Regions from separate parts of the Lentzea sp. NPDC051208 genome, predicted to be linked through region 2. Evidence: riboswitches for the same ligand, from Rfam matches in the RefSeq annotation. Region 2 holds a riboswitch; each other region holds the start of a gene.
What was found. A riboswitch is a leader RNA that binds a small molecule or an ion and turns the genes downstream of it on or off. The one in region 2 is predicted to bind glycine.
Positions count from the first base shown of each region.

Region 1: another riboswitch for glycine. It lies ahead of gcvH (glycine cleavage system protein GcvH); the one in region 2 lies ahead of gcvP (aminomethyl-transferring glycine dehydrogenase).
Region 3: another riboswitch for glycine. It lies ahead of gcvT (glycine cleavage system aminomethyltransferase GcvT); the one in region 2 lies ahead of gcvP (aminomethyl-transferring glycine dehydrogenase).

Region 1 is NZ_JBFBAW010000007.1:48,806-56,693, reverse strand. It holds gene AB0M48_RS18110 (hypothetical protein) at 1-490, opposite strand, end outside; gene AB0M48_RS18105 (ABC transporter ATP-binding protein) at 490-1,443, opposite strand; gene AB0M48_RS18100 (hypothetical protein) at 1,466-1,903, opposite strand; gene AB0M48_RS18095 (hypothetical protein) at 1,903-2,085, opposite strand; gene AB0M48_RS18090 (MFS transporter) at 2,446-3,894, shown strand; gene AB0M48_RS18085 (TetR/AcrR family transcriptional regulator C-terminal domain-containing protein) at 3,904-4,587, shown strand; gene ald (alanine dehydrogenase) at 4,660-5,772, opposite strand; glycine riboswitch at 5,998-6,090, shown strand; gene gcvH (glycine cleavage system protein GcvH) at 6,154-6,537, shown strand; gene AB0M48_RS18070 (L-serine ammonia-lyase) at 6,566-7,888, shown strand, end outside.
Region 2 is NZ_JBFBAW010000002.1:533,201-541,088, reverse strand. It holds gene AB0M48_RS06980 (ANTAR domain-containing protein) at 1-310, opposite strand, end outside; gene AB0M48_RS06975 (hypothetical protein) at 564-779, shown strand; gene AB0M48_RS06970 (CDP-alcohol phosphatidyltransferase family protein) at 887-1,468, shown strand; gene gcvH (glycine cleavage system protein GcvH) at 1,511-1,894, shown strand; gene garA (glycogen accumulation regulator GarA) at 2,008-2,466, shown strand; gene AB0M48_RS06955 (MerR family transcriptional regulator) at 2,515-3,054, shown strand; gene AB0M48_RS06950 (bifunctional nuclease family protein) at 3,207-3,680, shown strand; gene AB0M48_RS06945 (MerR family transcriptional regulator) at 4,011-4,577, shown strand; gene AB0M48_RS06940 (Clp protease N-terminal domain-containing protein) at 4,665-5,636, shown strand; glycine riboswitch at 5,693-5,788, shown strand; glycine riboswitch at 5,792-5,898, shown strand; gene gcvP (aminomethyl-transferring glycine dehydrogenase) at 5,946-7,888, shown strand, end outside.
Region 3 is NZ_JBFBAW010000011.1:110,706-118,593, reverse strand. It holds gene AB0M48_RS26320 (hypothetical protein) at 1-20, shown strand, start outside; gene glyA (serine hydroxymethyltransferase) at 183-1,448, opposite strand; gene gcvT (glycine cleavage system aminomethyltransferase GcvT) at 1,462-2,556, opposite strand; glycine riboswitch at 2,653-2,747, opposite strand; glycine riboswitch at 2,748-2,853, opposite strand; gene AB0M48_RS26305 (DUF3817 domain-containing protein) at 2,899-3,201, opposite strand; gene AB0M48_RS26300 (hypothetical protein) at 3,216-3,569, opposite strand; gene AB0M48_RS26295 (transcriptional regulator) at 3,771-4,262, opposite strand; gene AB0M48_RS26290 (hypothetical protein) at 4,427-4,624, opposite strand; gene AB0M48_RS26285 (CaiB/BaiF CoA-transferase family protein) at 4,944-6,068, opposite strand; gene AB0M48_RS26280 (acyl-CoA dehydrogenase family protein) at 6,065-7,201, opposite strand; gene AB0M48_RS26275 (GNAT family N-acetyltransferase) at 7,308-7,742, shown strand; gene AB0M48_RS26270 (acetyl-CoA C-acetyltransferase) at 7,798-7,888, shown strand, end outside.

The DNA of each region.
Region 1 (7,888 bases), on a different contig from region 2:
CGCAGACCAGGGCGAGCATCGCCCAGCCGCCCGCGTCGGGCATCTGGCCGGAGTTGCTGGTGAGGACGAGGCCGAGCGCGGTGAACCCGATGATCGCGAGCCCGTAGATCGCGCCCCAGAGCGCGTAGACCATCAGCTTGGCCGCCATCGCGTGCACCCGAGACGGCGCTGTGAGGAACGTCGTCGTGATGGTGCGCGTGCCGACCTCGTTGGCGATCGCCAGCGCCCCGAAGATCAACGGGAACATCGTGGCGAGGTTGATCGTCCGCCCGATGCCGAGCAGGGAGAACTTCCACTGGTCCGGCGTCACGCCGAGCGCGTCGGAGAGCTGCTCCGCCTCGGAGGACGAGAAGACCTCCACGATCGACTGGCCGAGCAGGCCGGACAGCAGGCCACCGCCCAGCGCGATCAGCACGGTCGGGATGAGCAGCGCCCACCACAGCGTGGTTGTGGTGATCTTGCGGAGCTCGGCCTGCACGAGGTCGCCCATCAGGCCCACCCACCCTGCTGCTGCTGGTACGGGGCCGGCGCGTGCCCGGCGAACTGGCCGCTGGTGAGCCGGAAGAAGATCTGTTCCAGGTCCGCCTGCTCCTCCTGGATGCCGTAGACCGACACGCCCGCGCGCAACGCGGTGTCCGCGACGTGCTTGGCGTCCACTCCGGACACGGCGAGACGGCCGTCCGGCAGCTGCTCGAGCGCCTGGACACCGGCTTCCCGCAACGCCGTCGCGAGGGCGCCGATGTCCGACGGCTGCACGAAGACACGGCGTTGTTGTTGCTGGCGAAGGTGTTCCAGCGGCCCGTAGTACATCGTCTGCCCGCGCGACACGATCACGACCTGGTCGACGGTCTGCTCGACCTCGGCCAGCAGGTGGCTCGAGATCAGCACGGTGCGGCCCATGCGCGCGAACGACTGCAGGAAGTTCCGCAGCCACGCGATGCCTTCGGGGTCCAGGCCGTTCGCCGGTTCGTCGAGGACCAGCACCTGCGGATCGCCGAGCAACGCGGTGGCGACGGCCATCCGCTGCTTCATGCCCAGCGAGAACCCGCCGACGTTGCGGTCGGCGGCGGTGCTCAGGCCGACCAGGCCGAGGACCTGGTCCGCCTGAGCGTCCGGCACGCCGAGCGCCGCCGCGTACACGCGCAGGTGGTTGCGCGCCGTCCTGTTCGGGTGGAACCCCTGCGCCTCCAGCACCGCCCCCACCACGCGGCCGGGCTGACCGAGCTGGTGGAACGGTCTTCCGTTGATCGTCGCCGTACCGCTCGTCGGCTTCACCAGTCCCAGCAGCATTCGCAGGGTCGTCGTCTTGCCCGCGCCGTTCGGGCCCAGGAAGCCCGTCACGCTGCCGGGTGACACGGTGAAGCTCAGGTTCTGCACCGCGGTCACCGAACCGAACTGCTTGGTCAGGTTCTGGACCGCGATGAGGCCGCTGCCGTCATGCATGCGGCCCATCCTGCCTGAAGCGTCAGTCCGGCAAGGCGTGCTTGGGACGAGACACGACGGGCGCGCGGTGCACCACCGGCGGTTCGGCCGCCATGGCCGGCAGCTCGGTGGTCATCTCGGCCGGCGTCTCCTCCGGCAGTTCGATAACACCTGATCGAGTGAACGGGTTGCGCAACGGGCGGCGCCGTTCGCGATGCGGCAGGCCCTCGCCGATCAGGTGTTGGTGCGCCATGTTCCAGATCTGGCACGGCCATCGGCGGCGGCGCAGCCAGCCGGGACAGGCCTTGCACCGGCCGTCCTCGTCGGGCTGGTGCACCGTCAGCAACAGCCGCCAGCCGTCCGCGAGGCGGTGGATCTCCGCGCGGGCCAACGGAACCAGCGCTTCGGCTTCTCCGTGCTCCGCGACTTTGTCCAGCAGTGACAGGCGTTGCAGCACCGCGTCGCGCAGGGTCTCGTCCATCACATCTTCGCCGTGGCCTGGTCGAGCAAGGATCCCAGCCGACGTGTCTGAGTGGCGGACATCACAGCGGTCTCGCCCGGCGGCGTGACCAGCAGGACTCGGTCGTTCTCCACCAGAACGGTCATCGATCTGTCGCGCCCGAACGGGTCGTGGCAGTGGATCCATCCCTGTGGTTCAGCCATGGAATCTCCCTTCGAGGGACACCCGACTCCGTCTTCATCGGCCGAACGCCCTGCTCGCCGCACCGCGATGTCGGGATTTCACTCGTTTGCTGGAAGGGCCGGACACCGGCGGTGGTCCACTCGGGGAAACTTTTGGGTCGCGTTTCGGCGGGGGTGCTGGGCGCGGTGTGCCAGAGCCCGCTATATTTGGTCACGGCGGCCCCGCTCCCAGTGACCCCCAGGCTGGTTGAGCGCGGCCGCCCTTTAATCTCCCAGGTCCTTCCTCGTTCTTTCCTTCCGCGCACGCTCTGCGCGAAATCCTCTTGCGCCCTCCGCTCTCGTACGCTGTAAGTTGCTCGTACACCGTAAGGGGGAGGAACGATGACTTCGACGACCGAGAAGGTCGTGGCGCACCCGCATCCGCAACGCTGGGCCGTGCTCGGCGTGCTGTGCCTGTCCGTGATGGTCGTGGTGCTGGACAACACCGTGCTGAACGTGGCCATCCCGTCGATCTCGACGGGCTTGGACGCCAGCACCGCGGACATCCAGTGGATGATCAACGCCTACTCGCTGGCACTGGCGGGCCTGCTGCTCACGACCGGCTCGCTCAGCGACAGGTTCGGCCGCAAGCGCGCACTGCTGGCCGGTCTGGTGCTGTTCGGCACGGGCAGCGCGGTCGCGGCGTACGCGACCTCGTCCGAGGCGCTGATCGCGGCCCGCGGCTTCATGGGCATCGGTGCCGCGGTGCTGATGCCGGGCACGCTGGCCGTGCTGATGCAGCTGTTCGACGACAAGGAACGCCCGAAGGCCATCGGCATCTGGGCCGCCGTCACGAGTCTCGGCTTCGCGGCGGGACCGGTGATCGGCGGTGCGCTGATCAAGCACTTCTGGTGGGGCTCGGTGTTCCTGATCAACGTGCCGGTGGCGATCCTCGCGATCGCGGCCGTCGCGATGCTGGTGCCGGAGTCCAAGGACCCGGCCGTGCGCAAGCCGGACGTGCTCGGCTCGGTGCTGTCGATCGTCGGCATGGTGTCGATCGTGTACGCGGTGATCGAGGTGCCGGAGCACGGGTTCGGCTCGGCGGAGTTCGGCGTGCCGGTGGCGATCGGCCTGGTGACGATGACCGGATTCGCGTTGTGGGAACGGCACACCAGCGATCCGATGCTCGATCTCGGGTTCTTCAAGAACCGCCGTTTCACCGGCGCGGTGGCGTCGGGCGTGCTGGCGGCGTTCGGCATGGCGGGCTCGCTCTTCCTGCTGACGCAACACCTCCAGGGCGTGCTCGGCTACAGCCCGCTGGAGGCCGGCGTGCGCGTGGCGCCGATGGCGATCGCGTTGCTCGTCACCAGCAACACGTTGGGACAGCTCGTGATGAAGCTCGGCGCGGGCCGGGCGATGCTGCTCGGCATGACGATCGTCGCGGGCGGCGTGGCACTGCTGTCCGTCGGCACCACCTACCCGCCGACGCTGGCCGGGCTGGTCCTCATCGGCGTGGGTGTCGGTGTGTCCCAGCCGGTCGCGGTCAACGCGCTGATGGGCTCGATCCCACCGGAACGCGCCGGAATCGCGTCCGGGCTGTCGGGCACGCTGACGGAACTGGGCTCGTCGTTCGGCATCGCGGTGCTGGGCGCACTGCTGTCGGCGCGGTTCGTGGCCTCGCTGCCGGAGGGCGTCTCAGGGCGCTCGCTGACGGAGGCGCTGCACAGCGGTGCGGACATCACGGTCGTGCGCGAGGCGTTCTCGAACGGCATGAGCGTCAGCCTGGTCATCGGCGCCGTCGCCGTGTTCCTGGGAGGTGTTGTGGCCAGCGTGTTGCTCAGGCGTGCTTAGGATCGCTTCGTGGAGAGCGTGTGGTTCAGCAAGCCCAGGCCCGGCAGCGGCCAGCCCCTCGGCCTGAGCCGGGAGGCGATCGTCCGCAAGGCGATGGAGATGCTGGACGCGCACGGTCTGCAGAAGCTCTCGATGCGCAAGCTCGCGGCCGAACTGGGCGCGGCGCCGATGTCGCTGTACTGGCACGTGCCGACGAAGGACGCGCTGATCGAGCTGTGCCTCGACGAGGTCTACGGCGAGTTCACCCTCCCCGACACCGAGACCGACTGGGAGACCGCGGTGCGCGGGATGATGCGCGAGTTGCGTCAGCTCGCGCTCAAGCACCCGTGGTGGATTCGCGGCATCGGGGAGTTCAACACCATCGGCCCGAACGCCGTGGCGTACGCGGACGCCATGTTCGGGCCGATGATGCGCGCCGGACTGTCGACCGTGGCCGCCGCCCAGTCGATCTCCACGGTGGGCAGCTTCGTCAACGGGTACGCGATCGCCGAGGTCAACTTCATCGGCCGCGGCGGGATGGACTCGCCGCCGCCGGACATGGACAAGATCGCCGACCTCTACCGGGACAAGCACCCCAGGTACGTCGCGATGCTGGACGAGAGCGAGTTGTGGTCGCTCGAGCGCCAGTTCGAGTTCGGGCTGGACTGCGTGATCGAGGGCGTCAAGGCGAAGCTGGAGGCGCTGCGGCCGTGAGCATCGGCGCCAGATGGGCGAAACCCCCGCAGCGATTCACGCGTGCGGGGGCCTCAATCATCCAGTTGGCTTTCAGACGACGGTGTCCAGCGGCGTGTGCACGAGGCCGGTCGCCTCGGCCACCGGGCCGTTGGTCAGCAGACCGGCGTGGACGTTCAGGCCCAGGGCGAGCGAACGGTCGTCCTTGAGCGCCTTCTCCCAGCCCTTGTCGGCCAGCGCGACGGCGTACGGCAGCGTCACGTTGGTCAGCGCGTAGGTCGAGGTGCGCGGGACGGCGCCCGGCATGTTCGCGACGCAGTAGAAGACCGAGTTGTGGACCTCGTAGGTCGGCTCGGCGTGCGTGGTGGCGCGGGAGTCCTCGAAGCAACCGCCCTGGTCGATGGCGATGTCGACGAGCACCGAACCCGGCTTCATCTCGGCGACCAGCGCGTTCGAGACGAGCTTCGGAGCCGCGGCACCGGGGACGAGCACGGCACCGATGACCAGGTCGGCCTCGCGGACGGCCTGCTCGATCGCGAACGAGTTCGAGGCGAGCGTGCGCAGACGGCCCTGGAACTGGGCGTCGACCTGGCGCAGGCGGTCGACGTTGGTGTCCAGGATCTGCACGTCGGCGCCCATGCCGACGGCGATGGTCGCGGCGTTGACGCCCGCCACACCGCCGCCGATGACGACCACGCGGGCCGGGGCGACACCGGGGACGCCGCCGGGCAGCACGCCGCGGCCGCCGGAGGGCTTCATCAGCGCGAACGCGCCGACCTGCGGGGCCAGCCGGCCCGCGACCTCGGACATCGGGGCGAGCAGCGGCAGCGCGCGGTTCGGCAGCTGCACGGTCTCGTAGGCGATGGCCGTGGTGCCGGACGCGAGCAGCGCCTCGGTCAGCGGCTTGTCGGCGGCGAGGTGCAGGTACGTGAAGAGGGTCTGGCCGGCGCGGAGACGGGGGTACTCCTCGGCGATCGGCTCCTTGACCTTGAGGACCAGGTCGCCCTCGGCCCAGACGTCGTCGGCGGTCGCGAGGACCTTGGCACCCGCGGCGAGGTACTCCTCGTCGGTGATCGCGGACCCGAGACCGGCGCCCTGCTCGACGTAGACGTCGTGCCCGCGGCTGGTCAGCTCGTGCGCACCGGCAGGGGTGAGAGCGACGCGGTACTCGTGGTTCTTGATCTCGCGAGGAACTGCGATCCGCACGATGACTCCTCCGTTCGGTGGCCGACATCTCACAATGTGAGGCAGGCACAAGGTCATGTCACTGTGCTGGTCGCACTATCTGGTACCCCGATGGTTGTTCATCTGGGACAAAGCGACCTGAGCCCGGTTCGCGTTCCGCTCGACCGGCCCGCGTTGACACTCGGCGGGGGGCGCACATAGCGTTCGCCCCGGACAACTGAACACCGGCCGCGGCGCGCCAGCGCCAGAACCCGCGTGGGAGAGACCTCGACGAACTGGTCGAGGCGCCGAAGGGGCAAGCTCCCGCACACTCTCAGGCAGCAAGACCACCCGGGGTAGGCAACTCTGCACGGCGGAGGGGGCGCAAGTTTCCTGACCCGTCACAGCCAGAGGAGTCGCGCCGTGGAGTTCCCCGAGAACCTGCTCTACACCGTCGAGCACGAGTGGGTCGACTGGACGCCGGGCACCCAGGACCCGCTGACCTGCGGAATCACCGAGTACGCGGCCGACGCGCTCGGCGACATCGTCTTCATCCAGCTGCCCGAGGTCGGTGCCAAGGTCGTCACCAACGAGGTCTGCGGCGAGCTGGAGTCCACCAAGTCCGTGAGCGACCTGTTCTCGCCCGTCACCGGTGAGGTGATCGAGGTCAACAGCGCCGTCGTGGACGACCCGGCCCTCGTGAACAGCGACCCGTACGGCGCCGGCTGGCTGTTCAAGGTTCGCGTCGACTCGGCCGAGAACCTGCTCACGGCGGCGAAGTACGCCGAACTCACCAAATCTGACTGACCGCCCCACCACCACGAAGGACTGATCAGTGGCGATCAGCGTTTTCGACCTTTTCTCCGTCGGCATCGGACCGTCCAGCTCCCACACGGTCGGACCGATGCGCGCGGCCGCGATGTTCGTCGAGAAGCTCGGCGCGCGTGCGTCCGAAGTGGACCGCGTGCACGTAGAGCTGTTCGGCTCGCTCGGCGCGACCGGCCACGGCCACGGCAGCCCCAAGGCCGTGTTCCTCGGCCTCGAAGGCAACCTCCCCGAAGAAGTCGATCCCACCGCCGCGGCCGCCCGCGTCGAGGAGATCATCTCCACCGGACGGCTGAAGCTCGGCGGCACGCACGAGATCGCCTTCGCGCACGACCGCGACCTCGTCATGCACCGCCGCAAGTCACTCCCGTTGCACCCCAACGGGATGAGCTTCGAGGCGTTCGCGGACGGCAAGTCGGTGGAGCACGCCGTCTACTACTCGATCGGCGGCGGTTTCGTCGTCGACGAGAACGCATCCGGCACCGACCGGATCAAGCCGGACTCCACGCCGTTGCCGCACCCGTTCCTGACCGGCGACCAGCTCCTCGCGCGCTGCCGCGAGACCGGCCTGTCGATCAGCGAGATCATGATGGCCAACGAGCAGTCGTGGCGCACGGAAGCCGAGATCCGCCAAGGGCTTCTGCACATCTGGCACGTCATGCAGGAGTGCGTCGAACGCGGCTGCAACGAGCACGGCATCCTGCCCGGCGGCCTGAAGGTCCGCCGCCGCGCCGCCGAGATGCGCAAACGCCTGGAGGGCGAACACTTCGTCACCGACCCGCTGCGGGTCATGGACTGGGTGACGCTCTTCGCCCTCGCGGTCAACGAGGAGAACGCGGCAGGCGGCCGTGTCGTCACCGCACCGACCAACGGCGCGGCCGGCATCGTCCCGGCGGTCCTGCACTACTACACGAGGTTCGTGCCGGGAGCGTCCGACGACGGCGTGGTCAGGTTCCTGCTCACCGCCGGCGCGATCGGCGTGCTGTTCAAGGAGAACGCGTCGATCTCCGGCGCCGAGGTCGGCTGCCAGGGAGAGGTCGGCTCGGCCTGCTCGATGGCCGCCGGCGGCCTAGCCGAGGTGCTCGGCGGCACCCCCGAACAGGTCGAGAACGCCGCCGAGATCGCCATGGAGCACAACCTCGGCCTGACGTGCGACCCGATCGGCGGGCTCGTGCAGATCCCGTGCATCGAACGCAACGCAGTCGCGTCCATCAAGGCCATCACGGCCGTGCGCATGGCTTTGCGGGGCGACGGCTCGCACTTCGTGTCGCTCGACAAGGTGATCAAGACCATGCGGGACACCGGCAAGGACATGTCGGTGAAGTACAAGGAG
Region 2 (7,888 bases):
CCTGGGGCTCGTGCGACAGGTAGACCGTCAGCACGACCGGCCCGCTGTCGCCCCAGCTGCCCGGCACGGCGACGACGTGCGTGCCGCCGACCTCCCCGGACACCTGCCGTTCGTCGCGTGAGGCGTCGACGAGCGGCCCGGCACCGGCGTTGAGCTGCTCGGCGTCCAGTTCGAGCGCGGCCCCGATGGAGCGCAGCAACGTGCCGTCCGGCCACACGCTCAGGCCGACGCCCTCGCAGCCGTCGAGCCGCGAGCACAGGTGGTCCATCAACCGGGAGATGAGCTCCGCACCGAATTTCACCTGGTTCACGCCATGAGATTAGGCCCAGCCGATCCTGAACGGACGTTGTGCGGTCATCGGCGTACGACGAACGGTTGCGCAGGCAAGGATCTCGTCATCCGTCGCGCTTCGGGCCCGAACAGCTCGGCGCGCGGTTTGACCCAGTTAACGCTAAGGACCCAAACAGGACACGTGTTCTGAACCACAGTCGGTCAGAATTCGTTCTCAGGGATAACGCCGGAGCCCCGGTGCGCGACATCCCTGATGTCACGGAGGGACTGAAATGAGAACCGCCATGGAAACCCAGCCGCAGCAGGACGCAGAGTCCGGTTCCGCGCTGCCGACCACGCCGTGCAGCGTGGTGTGGAGCCGGGGTCACGCCTACGTGCTCGAGGGTTTCCGCGCCCGCTGGGTGGGCCGCGACGACCGGGGCCGTCCGCACGCCATCAGCGGCGCGGAGATGCAGCGCCGCGGCTGGACGTTCACCCGGACAGCCTGAGCCCCACCCCTGCGAGAACGAACGTTCCGCATACCCGCGACCAGTCGCACAGCGCGCCGTGACGCCATCCGGCAGCCCCTGCGCGGTCACTCGTTTAGAGTGCGGGTGTGCGTGATCCGGCTGATCGCCTGCTGACGATTCCGAACCTGCTCAGCGTGCTGCGGCTGGCCGGTGTTCCGCTTTTCCTGTACCTGTTGCTCGGACCTCGCGAAGACGGCTGGGCGCTGCTCATCCTCATGTTCGCGGGGTTCTCCGACTGGCTCGACGGCAAGCTCGCGCGCTGGCTCAACCAGATGAGCAACCTCGGCGCGCTGCTCGATCCCGCCGCCGACCGCCTCTACGTGTTCTGCACGTTGCTGGCGTTCGTGATCAGGGACATCGTGCCGCTCTGGGTCGCCCTCGTGCTGGTCGGGCGAGAGATCGTCGTCGGCATCTGCCTGCTGATCCTGCGGCAACGCGGCTGGGGCACGTTCGAGGTGACGTACCTGGGCAAGGCCGCGACCTTCAACCTCCTGTACGCCTTCCCCCTGCTGCTCCTGGCGCAGGGCGACTCGGGGTGGGCGGCGCTCGCGCAGCCGGTCGCCTACGCGTTCACGGTCTGGGGCGGCGCCCTCTACCTGTGGTCGGCGCTGCTGTACGTCTACCAGTTCTTCCTGGCCCTGCGGGTCACACCTCGCACGGTCGCGTGAAAAGATCACCCCATACAGGTTCGGCACGAGGAGCGCAGTCAGTTGATTCCCGAGGAGCTTCGTTACACCGAGGAGCACGAGTGGATCGCCAGCACAGGCGAGAACACGGTGCGCGTCGGCATCACCGACTACGCCCAGGAACAGCTCGGTGACGTCGTCTTCGTCCAGCTGCCCGAGGTCGGTCACACCGTAGCGGCGGGTGACACGTTCGGCGAGGTGGAGTCCACCAAGAGCGTGTCCGACCTCTACTCTCCGCTCGACGGCGAGGTGACCGCCATCAACGACGCGTTGGTCCAGTCGCCGGACGCCGTCAACACCGATCCGTACGGCGAGGGCTGGATGGTCGAGATCAGGCTGAACGACCCCGAGGCGCTGGAAGGCCTGCTGGACGCGGACGCGTACAAGGCGTTGGTGGAGAAGGAGTGACGTCGATCTTTCGCCGGATCTTCGGCCGGAAGGGGAGCCGCGCTGAAGGCGGTGACCCCAACGCGATAGGTTTTACCGGAAGTGACGGATCCAGCAGCAGGAGGAGAGCTCAGGTGAGCACGAACGACGGCCCAGGCGTTCCGCCGGAGCAGTCCCCGGAGCGGACCTCCGTCTTCCGGGCGGACTTCCTCCAGGAGATGGAAGGCGGCGCCGAGGCGCCCGCACAGGAGCCGGCCGTTGCCGGTGTTGACGCCCTTCCCGCCGGTTCCGCGCTGCTCGTGGTGAAGCGCGGCCCGAACGCCGGTTCCCGGTTCTTGCTGGACCGCGACACGACGAGCGCCGGGCGCCACCCCGACAGCGACATCTTCCTGGACGACGTGACGGTCTCGCGCCGTCACGCCGAGTTCCGCCGGGAGAGCGGCGAGTTCGTCGTCATCGACGTCGGCAGCCTCAACGGCACCTACGTCAACCGTGAGCCGGTCGACCAGGCCGTCCTCGCGAACGGCGACGAGGTCCAGATCGGCAAGTTCCGCCTCGTCTTCCTGACGGGTCCTGGCTCCGCGGGAGCCTGACGCGTGACGGCCGGGCGGCCACAACGCGGGGCCTCGAGCATCGGGGCTGTGCTCGCACAGCTTCGGCCCGAGTTCCCCGACGTCACCATCTCCAAGATCCGCTTCCTGGAAGCGGAGGGGCTGGTCCGCCCGGCACGCACCGCCTCCGGCTACCGCCAGTTCAGCGTGGCGGACGTCGAGAGGTTGCGGTTCGTGCTGTCCGCACAACGCGACAGGTACTTGCCGCTCAAGGTGATCCGCGAGCAGCTCGACGCCACCCCGGTGGACTCGGGCTCGATCTCGCGGCTCGAACTGCTGGCCCAGACCGGTTTCAGCGCGGAACAGCTGGTCCAGCTGGAACGCGACGGTCTGCTGCGCCCCGGCCCCGGTGGCCGCTTCACCACCGACGACGTCACCGCGCTCCGCACGATCCGGGCCATGACCGGACTCGGCGTCGAGCGCGAGCACCTGCGCGCGGTCCGCGCGGCAGCGGATCACGAGGTGGTCCTGCTGAAGTCGTTCTCAGATACCGAGACGGTCCGGGAATTGGCCGGCCTCTTCGCCTCGTTGCACTCGTTGTTGGTGCGAGCGGGCTTGCGGCAGTCCTGATCAGTCGGCGGAGTGTGCCTTCTTGATCACGATCTGCCCGCAACAATTGAGCACTCGGCCCGCTTGGCGGGTAGCGTCGGAGAGGTACGCCGGGGGATGCTCGGGTGTGAAACCGGGTCGTCCCCGAACGGATTAGAGGGAGGCGAGGCCCGATGAGCGAAATGCGTGTCGTCGGCGTGCGGGTGGAGCTGCCCCAGAACCAGCCGATCCTTCTTCTGCGCGAAACCGAGGGCGAGCGGTACCTGCCCATCTGGATCGGCAGCGTCGAGGCCACGGCGATCGCGCTGGAGCAGCAGGGCGTTCGTCCTGCTCGACCGCTCACCCACGACCTCCTCAAGGACGTCATCGGGGCGCTGGGGCGCAACCTCGAACAGGTCCGGATCACCGACCTGCAGGAGGGCACGTTCTTCGCGGAGCTCGTGTTCGACGGCGACGTGCGGGTCTCCGCGCGGCCCTCGGACTCGGTGGCGCTCGCGTTGCGCGTCGGTGTGCCGATCCACGCCGAGGAGTCCGTGCTGGCCGAGGCGGGCCTGATCATCCCGGACGAGCAGGAGGACGAGGTGGAGAAGTTCCGCGAGTTCCTCGACTCCGTCTCCCCCGAGGACTTCCGCGGCGCGGACACGTAGACACGGCAGGGGTGCGGACGCCTGAAGTTTTCCGGGTGTCGCACTCCGTCTCGTGCGGGCGTGAGGGCAGTTCGTTTGGACGTCCCTCGATTGGACTACTTACGGTCGTTTCGATCGCTAAACGATCACTAAACGTCACCTGAACGTGCTAGTTCGGGTGAGGGTATGACTCTCTACCTAAGGTTGAGAGTCGCAACTCCCCGCGCGTCGCGTTGACCTGCCATCGGACCGGTCTTACCGTCGAACTCGAGTGGACGTCGCTGCTTCGCGGAAGTGGACGCGGCGGCTTGACGGTCATGAGTTTCGTGGCCGTTCCGAGGGGAGGCAGGCGTGGTCGAGGAAGCGCCCTTGCGGGCCGAATCCGGGCTGCAGGGTGAACTGTTCCCGGACTCCTCGCTGCCGGACGAGCTCGTCGGTTACCGAGGACCCGCGGCATGTCAGATCGCGGGCATCACGTACCGGCAGCTCGACTACTGGGCAAGGACCGGTCTGGTCGCGCCGACGATAAGGATGGCGCACGGCTCCGGCAGCCAGCGGTTGTACTCCTTCAAGGACATCCTGGTGCTCAAGGTCGTGAAGCGACTGCTCGACACCGGTGTCTCCCTGCAGAACATCAGGGTCGCGGTCGACCACCTGCGCCGCCGCGGCGTGCAGGACCTGGCCAAGATCACGCTCTTCTCCGACGGCACCACCGTCTACGAGTGCACCTCGCCCGAAGAGGTCGTCGACCTGCTGCAAGGTGGCCAGGGCGTGTTCGGCATCGCGGTCAGCGGGGCGATGCGGGAGATCTCCGGCACGATCCACGAGTTCCCGTCCGAACGTGCGGACGGCGTCGAGATCGCCCCGATGACCGAGGACGAGCTGACCCGCCGGCGGCGTGAGCGCGCCACCGGCTGACCGGCCTGCTGATCGTGGCCGACTGGCACTGGTGGGTGGCCGGTCGGCAGAAGCGCCCGGATCCAGTTCGCCCCTAGCGTTTCCGGCATGACGATCACCCCTTCCTACCAGGTCGTGAAGGTGCTGGAAGCGGCGGCGCGGCGCGCGGTCCGGCTGGAGTTCGGCTTCCTCGGCACCGAGAACCTGCTGATCTCGCTGATCGACACCATCGGACCCGGCCGCAAGCTCGGCGCGAAGTCGCTGCGGGCCCAGGCGATGGCGCGAGGGCCCGAGCACTGGGCGGACGACGACGGCGGCGGCGTTCCCGAGGCTCATCCGGACGTCACGGCGTTGATGAACATCGCCTGCGACCGCCTCGTCCTGGAGACCGTGCTGCCCGTCAGCCGTGCGCTGGAGGAGTGTCTGCTCGCGGCGGTCGCCCGGGCCGGCGGCGGCGTGCTGACCACGACCCACCTCTCACTCGCGTTGCTGGAGCAGGGTTCCGGACGTGCCGCCGACCTGTTCGTGCTGCGCGGCGTGGACGTCGAGGCGACGGCCGCCGCGGTGCGCGCCGATGCCGCGCGGCGCTACGCGGAGATCGAGGAAGCGCCCGCCGTGCGGTTGCTGCGCAAGGCGGGAGCGTTGGAAGGGGACTCCGGCGGCGGGTACGTGCGCTGGCTGATGCGCTGGGTCGCGCGAGGCCAGGGGCTGGGCGGGCCGGTGCTGACCGTCGTGCGCAACGAGGCCGGGCGGCTGGCCGTGGCCGCGAGGCGGGAAGTGTCCTCTCGCGATCTGGTGGAGGCGGTGGTGTCCGTCGACCGCCAGCTGGAGGTGGCGGGCAAAAAGCTGAAGCCGGAGTTCGAGTCGGGCGGGGCGGCGGCGTTGCGCGAGGCGGGGATCGACCTGGCCGCTTTGCCCGTCAGCGGCGGCGAAGTGGAGCGGGCGATGGAACGGGCGAAGCTCGTCGCGGCCCGTCGCGGCGACGCCGTCGTGGGCACCGCGCATCTGCTCGTGGCGTTGCGCGACGACCCCGCGGACCCGGTCGCCGGGGCGCTCGCCGGTCTTCGGACTGAGATGTAGGTCGCGTCCCTAGGGACTACCTGAGCTGCCTGCGGGTATTCTTCTCGGGTAGTCGCTGAACTCTGGCGGGAGAGACCGGGCCCCGAGCCCGGCGCCGAAGGAGCAAGTCCCTCCCCGGGAACCTCTCAGGCATCCAGGACCGCCGAGCGAGACGCCTCTGGAAAGTGGATCACCAGGTGTTTTCTGGCGATCCCGCCGACGGTGAAAGCCCATCCTGACCGGTGGGTGAACCTCTCAGGCGCCCCTCGGGGTACGGACAGAGCGGGGAGGGCACCAGGACACGTGTGCCCGCAGCCCCGGAGGCGTTTGATGACGCAGGACTCTGTTAAGACCGACCCCCAGCAGGGGGCCCACCCCCTCCGGATTCCGCTCGCCGCTCTCGAGCACGGCACCCCGTTCGCCGACCGGCACGTGGGTCCGCGCCCCGCCGAACTCGCGCGCATCCTCGACGTCATCGGCGTCGGTTCGCTCGAGGAGCTGGCGCAGCACGCGGTGCCTTCGTCCATTCACGAGCGCGACCTCGTGCTGGACCTGCCCGCCCCGGCCACCGAGACCGAGGCGCTGGCCGAGCTCCGTGAGCTCGCCTCGCAGAACCGCCCGATGACGCAGATGATCGGCCTCGGCTACTACGACACCGTGACGCCGGGCGTGATCCTGCGCAACGTGCTCGAGTCGCCTGCCTGGTACACCGCGTACACGCCGTACCAGCCGGAGATCTCGCAGGGCCGCCTCGAAGCGCTGCTGAACTTCCAGACCATGGTCGGCGACCTGACGGGCCTGCCGGTCGCGAACGCGTCCATGCTGGACGAGTCGACCGCCGCCGCCGAGGCGATGACGCTGGTGCGCCGCGCCGGCAAGTCCAAGTCGAACAAGTTCGTCATCGACGCCGACACGCTGCCGCAGACGCTGGCCGTCATCGAGACGCGCGCCGAGCCGCTGGGTATCGAGATCGTCGTCGCGGACCTGTCGCAGGGCATCGAGGGCCTCGGCCTGGGCGGCGACTTCTTCGGCGTGCTGCTGTCGTACCCCGGTGCGTCCGGTGTGGTGCGCGACCAGGCCGCGTTGATCGAGGAGATCCACGCCGCCGGCGCCCAGGCCGTCGTCGTCGCCGACCTGCTGGCGCTGACGCTGCTGCGCGCGCCCGGTGAGATCGGCGCGGACGTCGTCATCGGCACCACGCAGCGCTTCGGCGTGCCGATCGGCTTCGGCGGCCCGCACGCCGGTTACATGGCCGTCCGGTCCGGTCTGGAGCGTCAGCTGCCCGGCCGTCTCGTCGGTGTCTCCGTCGACGCCGACGGCTCGCTGGCCTACCGCCTGGCCCTGCAGACGCGCGAGCAGCACATCCGCCGCGAGAAGGCCACGTCGAACATCTGCACCGCGCAGGTGCTCCTGGCCGTGATCGCGTCCATGTACGCCGTCTACCACGGTCCCGAGGGCCTGCGTTCGATCGCGACCCGCGTGCACCGCCTGGCCACCGTGCTCGCCACGGGCCTGTGCGAGGCCGGGATCGACGTCGTGCACGGCGAGTTCTTCGACACCGTCCAGGTGCGCGTCGAGGGCCGGGCCGCCGCTGTCGTCGAGAAGGCGCGCGAGGCCGGCATCAACCTCCGCAAGGTCGACGACGACGTCGTGGCAATCGCTTGCGACGAGAAGACGACCCGCGCGCACATCGTCGCGGTGTGGGAGGCCTTCGGTGTCACCGGGTCCGATGTGGACGCCATCGACGCCGACACCGCCGACGGCATCCCGGCCGACCTGCGCCGCACCTCGGACTACCTGACCCACCCGGTCTTCCACGCGCACCGCTCCGAGACCGCGCTGCTGCGCTACCTGCGCGCGTTGTCCGACAAGGACGTCGCCCTGGACCGCAGCATGATCCCGCTCGGCTCCTGCACGATGAAGCTGAACGCCACCGCGGAGATGGAGTCCATCACGTGGCCGGAGTTCTCGACGCTGCACCCGTTCGCGCCGGTCGAGGACGCCCAGGGCCTGCTGAAGATCGTGTCGGACCTGGAGGCCTGGCTCGCCGAGGTCACCGGCTACGACGCGGTGTCGCTGCAGCCCAACGCCGGTTCACAGGGTGAGTTCGCGGGCCTGCTGGCAATCCGCGCCTACCACCGCGCGAACGGCAACGCCGCCCGCGACGTCTGCCTGATCCCGTCGTCCGCCCACGGCACCAACGCCGCGTCCGCCGTCATGGCCGGCATGCGCGTCGTCGTCGTGAAGTGCGACGACAAGGGCAACATCGACAT
Region 3 (7,888 bases), on a different contig from region 2:
TCACGGCCCCCGCTGCGTAACCCCACAGCATCCCTTTAGGACGGTCCATCTGAAACACACATCACCCTGACACGGTGAAACCCCGGCCCTGGGGAAGGGGCCGGGGTTCCCGTCGTTTCGCTCTCGGGTCACCAACGCAAAGGGCGCCACCGGTTTTCGGTGGCGCCCCTCGTCGTTCAGCGTCAGAGCGTGGAGTACAGCGGGTGCTTCGCCGCCAGCACCTCGACGCGCGCACGCAGCTCGTCGATCGCCGCGTCCGGCTTCAGGGCCTCCGCGATCACGTCGGCGACCTCGGTGAAGTCCACCTCGCCGAACCCTCGGGTCGCGAGCGCCGGCGTACCGATCCGCAGGCCGGACGTGACCATCGGCGGGCGCGGGTCGTTCGGAACGGCGTTGCGGTTGACCGTGATGCCGATCTGGTGCAGCACGTCCTCGGCCTGCTTGCCGTCCAGTTCGGAGTTCACCAGGTCGACGAGGACCAGGTGCACGTCCGTGCCCCCGGTCAGCACCTTCACGCCGGCCGCCGCGACGTCCGCCTGCGACAGGCGCTCGGCCAGGATCCGCGCGCCCTCGAGCGTGCGGCGCTGGCGGTCCGCGAACTCCGGCGAGGCGGCGTGCTTGAACGCCACCGCCTTGGCCGCGATCACGTGCTCCAGCGGGCCGCCCTGCTGGCCGGGGAACACCGCCGAGTTGATCTTCTTGGCGATGTCGGCGTCGTTCGACAGGATCACGCCGCCACGGGGACCGCCGAGGGTCTTGTGCGTCGTGGTCGTCGTGACGTGCGCGTGCGGCACGGGCGACGGGTGCAGGTCGGCGGCGACGAGGCCGGCGAAGTGCGCCATGTCGACCATCAGGTACGCCTCGACCGAGTCCGCGATGCGGCGGAACTCGGCGAAGTCCAGCTGGCGCGGGTAGGCGGACCAGCCGGCGACGATCAGCTTCGGCCGGTGCTCCTGCGCCAGGCGCTCGACCTCGGCCATGTCGACGCGACCGTCGGAGTCCGCGACGTGGTACGGCACGACGTTGTAGAGCTTGCCGGAGAAGTTGATGCGCATGCCGTGCGTCAGGTGGCCGCCGTGCGCGAGGTCCAGGCCCAGGATCGTGTCGCCGGGCTGGAGCAGAGCGAACATCGCGGCCGCGTTGGCCTGCGCGCCCGAGTGCGGCTGGACGTTCGCGAAACCGGCGCCGAAGAGCGACTTGATGCGCTCGATGGCGAGGCGCTCGACGACGTCCACGTGCTCGCAGCCGCCGTAGTAGCGGCGGCCGGGGTAGCCCTCCGCGTACTTGTTGGTCAGGACGGAGCCCTGGGCCTGCAGCACCGAGACGGGCGTGAAGTTCTCCGAGGCGATCATCTCGAGCGTGCCCTGCTGGCGTGCCAGCTCGGCCGCAACGGCCTCGGCCACCTCGGGGTCGTACTCCGCGAGGGAGGCGTTGAACTGGTCGGACATCTGGAGGATCTCCCTACTTGGCGCGCTTGTAGAACGGAAGTGCGACGACCTCGACCGGCTGCTTCTTGCCGCGGACGTCCACCAGCAGTGAGGTGCCGGGCTCGGCACTGTCCTTCGACACGTAGGCCATGGCGACGGAGTAGCCGAGGGTCGGGGACAGCGCGCCCGACGTCACCTCGCCCACGACCTCGTCGCCGTCGAGCACCGCGTAGCCGTGGCGCGGGGCGCGGCGCTCGGGCGTCTTCAGTCCGACGAGGACCGAGTCCACCCCAGACTCGGCGACCTTGGTCAGCGCCTCGCGGCCCACGAAGTCGCCGGGCTTGTCGAGCTTCACCACGCGGCCCAGGTTCGCGTTGTACGGCGTCAGCGACGTCGTGAGTTCGTTGCCGTACAACGGCATCCCGGCTTCGAGACGCAACGTGTCGCGGCAGCCGAGACCGCACGGCTTGAGCTCGTGCGCCTCGCCCGCGGACAGCAACGCGGCCCAGACCGCGGGCGCGTCGGCGGGCGCGACGAAGAGCTCGAAGCCCTCCTCGCCGGTGTACCCGGTGCGGGCGAGCAGCGCGTCGACACCGGCCACGGTGGACGGGTACGAGGCGTAGTACTTGACCGCCGACAGGTCGGTCTCGGTCAGGCCGGAGAGGATCTCGACCGACTTCGGGCCCTGGATCGCGATCAGCGCGTAGTCCGTCGAGGCGTCCGTGACGACGGTGTCGAACCCGGCGGCGCGCTCGACCAGGGCCTCGGCGACGACCAGAGCGTTCGAGGCGTTCGCGACGACCATGAACTCCTCGTCGCCCAGGCGGTACACGATCAGGTCGTCGATCACGCCGCCGTCGGCCTGGGTGATCATCGTGTAGCGCGCCTTGCCGACGGCGAGTGCCGAGATGTGGCCGACCAGCGCGTAGTCGAGGGCCTCACCGGCCTGCGGTCCGGTCAGGACGATCTCACCCATGTGCGTGAGGTCGAACAGGCCCGCGGTCGTGCGCACCGCGTGGTGCTCCGCCAGCTCGGACGAGTAGCGCAGCGGCATCCGCCAGCCCGCGAAGTCGGTGAACATCGCGCCGAGCTGCTCGTGCTCGGCGTTCAGAGGCGTGAGGCGGGACATCAGAACGGTCCTCCAGGGTGCGCCGAAGAGCCGGACGCGGCCGGCTGAGGCATCAGAAGAATGACACGGTCCATCGGAGACTCCTCACTAGAGCGAGCCTCCCCCTCTGTCATGAGCCTGAGAGCTTCACCGCGCGGAGCGCGGCTTGCACCGTGGGCGAGGCTGCTGATGAGCCTGCTTTCCAGAGTTGCCTTCGTCGCGCGGTACCTGTGCCTGAGAGATTCCGGGGAGGGATTGCTCCTTCGGCGCCCGCCCGAGGTGATCAAAATCTCGAGGGGTCTCTTCCGCGCGACATCGACGGCCGTGTTCAGTTGTCAGCCCCAGACGCTAGCAGGCCAAACGTCACAGCGGGACGCCCTGAGCAGTCTTCTCGACCACCTTGCGCTCCGCCCAGAAGGACAGGAACGGGATCGTGCCGGCGAGCAGCACCAGCGCGGTGCCCTTGATCGACCAGCGCAGCTTCAGCGCCAGGTCGACCGAAATCACCAGGTAGATGGCGTAGAGGAAGCCGTGGATCGGGCCGACGACCTTCATCGCGCCGTCCATGTCCGCGGCGTACTTGAGCACCATGGCCACGACCAGGAGCAACAGGAAGACTCCGACCACGTAAGCCATGACCCTGAACCGGGTCAACGCACCCTTCATCTGCCCGCCTTCGCTCAACGACCGTCCCGCGCGTTGAGGTCCGCGAGCATGCGGTTGTAGGCCGCGAGCTCCGCGTCTTCTTCGTCGTCGAAGTGCTCGACAGGCGCGGGTTTGACGGCGTCAACGGTAGCCACCGGTGCGGGAGCGGGCGCAACCGGCTCCGGTGCGAGATCCGCGTCACGGTTCTGGCGCGCCAAACGGCGGAAACGCCACACCATGAAGAGGGGGAAGAGGCCGAAGAGCGGCCACTGGAGCACGTAACCGAGGTTCTGGAACGTGCCGCTGGCGGACTCGAAGCGCTGCCACTGCCACCACGCGAGCCCGCAACAGGCGACCAGCGCCGCCAGACAGGCGAACGCGATCAGCACACGCTGGGGAGTAAGGAGGCCGCGCACGACCTCCACACTACAAGTTGGAGATTGGGTGGGGCCTCCTGGGCGGAGGCCGACCCGTTGGGGGTCCGGGGGGCTTGCCCCCCGGCTGGGGCGTGGGGGCTCGGCCCCCACAAGACACGCGGAACAAGCTCGGCGAGCGCGTTCCGCGAGCATGCGGCTCCCGCTTGTGGAGCCCTATGCCACGCCGTCCCGGCGCTGCCTCTGCAGACGTGCGACGCACCAGGCTGCGGCAGAACCGCGGCGGAGGTGCTGGAGAACCGTCATCGGTCCCAGGCGCCGACCGAGGTCGGCAGGAGACAGGCCGGCCGCGCGGTAGTCGAGCGCGCGCTGGTCCAACGGGCTGATGCCCGCGTCCCACCACTGCTCGGCCTCGGCGACGTCGCCCACCAGCTGCCAGTAGCTCGCCGCGGCGGCGAGCAGTGCCTCGGGTGCCTCCGGCGCCCGCTTGCGCATCGCGGCCACGTAGGCCGGATCCGCCGAGTCGACCTTGACCAAGCCACGCGACCCGCTCCTGCCTCCCCGCTGCACGGGGATGCCTGGCGCCGAGGGGGGAGCCTCCGCGAGCCATGCGTTCTTGATCCGGTTCACCTCCTGCATCTCTGCGTCATCAGACCGTTCAGCCGCCCACTGCTGCAACAGCTCGTGGACCCCGGAGTCCTCGACCATATGTGCCTCCTCGTCGGTCGGGGATCGGCCATTGCAGCGGAAGGTATTCGGTAGGTCTGACAATCGCCAGACCCTGAATCCCCAGAACACCCGTTACCAGTGCGTGATTGGCCTCATTCCACCCGTCCGGCTCAACGCAGACAGCCGAGGATCACCCGCTGTCACTAGCTGATCGGGGTGGCCGTGCCGAAGAGGCTCCTGACGAAGGTGATGATCGACTCCGCGCCCTGACGCAGCCAGCCGAGTACCTGCTGCACCGCCGAGGCGGACTGCTCGGGCTGGGTGATCAGGAGGAACAGCACCAGCGCGACGCCCGCCAGCACTAGCACCTTCTTGAGGTTCACAGGTACCTCTCCGTCCATGTGGTTCACCGGTCGAGCGGCGGACCGCCCGTGTCACCCGCCATGGTCCCTCATTCACCCTTGCGATGAACAACGACCACGCCAAACTCGTCACAGGATCCACCGGCGACGCACGTCTGCACGACGGCCAACGTCACCCGAATGGCGGCTAAAGACAGGCGTCAGCAGCGCCGATGTCCTGGGCACGAGGTGAACACGGAGCCCCTCGCATCCCACAGCTTGGAAGAGAGACTGTTGCACCGGCCCTCACCCGGATGCCGAACGTCCCCCATCACGCACCGTCACGCGCTCGTGGCGTTATTAATGCACACCCGAACATTCATCCAATTACTCCAGACCGCCGCAGTTCCATAATGCGTTCGTCCGCCACACCCATGTCGGCAAGCACTTCCCCGGTGTTCACCCCGGCGGAAACCGGAGCCGTTGGAACGGCGGCCGGAGTGCGGTCGAAGCGAGGCGCCGGCGCGGGGTGCGGCGCACCGGACACGTCCACGAAAGTGGAGCGCGCCTCGTTGTACGGGTGCCGTGCCGCCTCGGCGGGGGTCAGCACCGGCGCCAGGCAGGCGTCCGTGTCCCGCGCGAGGTCAGCCCATTCGTCCCGCGGCCGGGTCTTCACCGCCGCCGCGATGCGCTCCCTCAGCTCGGGCCAGTTCGCCGGATCGTTGCGCGAGGGTGCGTCCTCCAGGCCCAGCACGCGCACGAGGTCCGCGTAGAACTTCTCCTCCAGCGCGCCGATCGCCACGTACTTCCCGTCCGCGGCCTCGTACACGTCGTAGAACGGCACTCCACCGTCGAGCATGTTCTCGCCGCGCCCGCCCGTCCACATGCCCGCGGACCGCATCCCGTGCAGGAACGTCGTCAGCAACGCCGCCCCGTCGACCATGGCGGCGTCCACGACCTGGCCGCGTCCGGAGCGCTCCCGTTCGTACAGCGCGGCGAGCACGCCGAGGGCCAGCAGCAGCCCGCCCCCGCCGAAGTCGCCGAGCAGGTTGATCGGGAACGACGGCGGCCCGCCGGCCCGGCCGAGTGGTTCCAGGGCACCCGCGACGGCGATGTAGTTGATGTCGTGGCCGGCGCGGTCGGCGAGGGGCCCGTCCTGGCCCCAGCCGGTCATGCGTCCATATACAAGGCGCGGGTTGCGGGCGAGGCACTGCGCGGGGCCGATGCCCAGCCGTTCGGTGACGCCCGGCCGGAAGCCCTCGATCAGCACGTCCGAGCGTTCGACCAGCTGCAACACCAGCTCGGCGCCTTCGGGCCTGCGGGTGTCGATCGCGATCGAGCGCCGGTTGCGGCCGAGGAAGTCGCCGGGGATCGTCGGCACGCTCCCCGGCTTGTGCACCTGGATCACGTCCGCGCCGAGGTCGGCGAGCACCATGGCACCGAACGGCGCGGGTGCGAGGCCCGCGAGTTCGACGACGCGAAGACCTGCGAGGGGACCGGTCACAGGGACCTCGCGATGATTTCCTTCATGATCTCGTTCGTGCCGCCGTAGATCCGCTGGACGCGGGCGTCGGACCAGGCACGCGCGATCGGGTACTCGTTCATGTAGCCGTAGCCGCCGAAGAGCTGCACGCACTCGTCGACGACCTTGCCCAGCCGGTCGCTGGCCCACCACTTCGCCATCGCGGCGGTCGGGATGTCCAGTTCACCCTTCAGGTGCTTCTCGACGCACTCGTCGATGAACGCCCTGGTCACAGCTGCCTCGGTGGCGCACTCGGCGAGCTTGAACCGGGTGTTCTGGAACTTCATCAGCTCCTTGCCGAACGCCGTGCGCTCCTTCACGTACTTCAGCGTCACGTCGACGGCCGCCTCGATGCCCGCGATGCAGCAGACGCCGATGATCAGGCGTTCCTGCGGGAGCTGCTGCATGAGCTGGATGAACCCGAGGCCCTCCTGGTCGCCGAGGAGGTTCGTGACCGGCACGCGGACGTCGTCGAAGAACAGCTCGGCGGTGTCCTGGCCCTTCATGCCGACCTTGTCGAGCACCCGGCCGCGCCGGATGTCGTTCTCCACGACCAGCAGCGAGATGCCCTGGGCACCCTGCGCCGGGTCGGTCTTGGCCACCACGATCACCAGGTCGGCGTGCACGCCGTTGGTGATGAACGTCTTCGAGCCGTTGATGACGTACTCGTCGCCGTCCCTGATCGCCTTGGTCCGGATGCCCTGCAGGTCTGAGCCCGCGCCGGGTTCGGTCATCGCGATCGCGCCGACGTACTCGCCGGACGCCAGCTTGGGCAGCCAGCGCTGCTTCTGCTCCTCGGAGCCGTAGGAGTTCAGGTAGTGGGCCACGATGCCGCTGTGGACGCTGTTGCCCCACGCGCTGTCGCCGGCCCGCGCCTGCTCCTCCAGCAACACGGCCTCGTGGGCGAAGGTGCCGCCACCGCCCCCGTACTGCTCGGGGATGCTCAGGCACAGCAGGCCGAGCTCACCGGCCTTGCGCCACAGTTCGCGGTCGACCTGCTTCTGCTCGGCGAAGCGCTCGACGTGCGGTGTGACCTCCTTTTCGAAGAACGTGCGTGCGAGCTGGCGCAACTGGTCCAGGTCACTGTCCATCCACCGCGATCGACGCTCTGCCATGCGGTCCACGAAACCACCGGGCGGTGATCCACGCCATGACCGCCGCGCCTGCGCAGCCCGGAAAAAGTGAGCGAAATTCCCACCCCGGTCGTACAGACTGCTGGGTATGCAGATCCACCAGGTCACGCCGGACGAGTGGGAGCTCTGGCGCGACACCCGACTGGACGCACTGGCCAGCGACCCCGGGGAGTTCGGCTCCACGCTGGCCCGCGAGCAGAGGTACGGAGAAGACGAGTGGCGTGCCCGCGCGGCGGAAGGCCTGAAGCTCGTCGTGCTCGATCCCCGCCCGGTCGCCCTGGTCGCCGCCACCGCGGAACCCGAGGGCCTCTACCTCTACTCGATGTGGGTGCGTGACTCCCATCGCGGCCGGGGGATCGGGGAAGCCCTGGTCAGGACGGTGCTGACGTGGGCGGCCGAGGAGGGCTGGAAGGTCGTGCGGCTGCGCGTGTGGGACGACAACCTGCCGGCGCGACGTCTGTACGAGCGGCTCGGGTTCGTCGACGCCGAGGAACCCGAGCACATGGAGTGCCGGGTGAGCTAATCGGTCACCCTCCACGGTCATGGCCAGGTCGAGAGGCCGGGCCTAGCGTGGTGTCATGAGCGAAGCCTTGATCTTCGACGCGGTGCGCACGCCGCGCGGCAAGGGAAAGCGCGGGTCGCTGCACAGCGTCAAGCCCGTCGAACTGG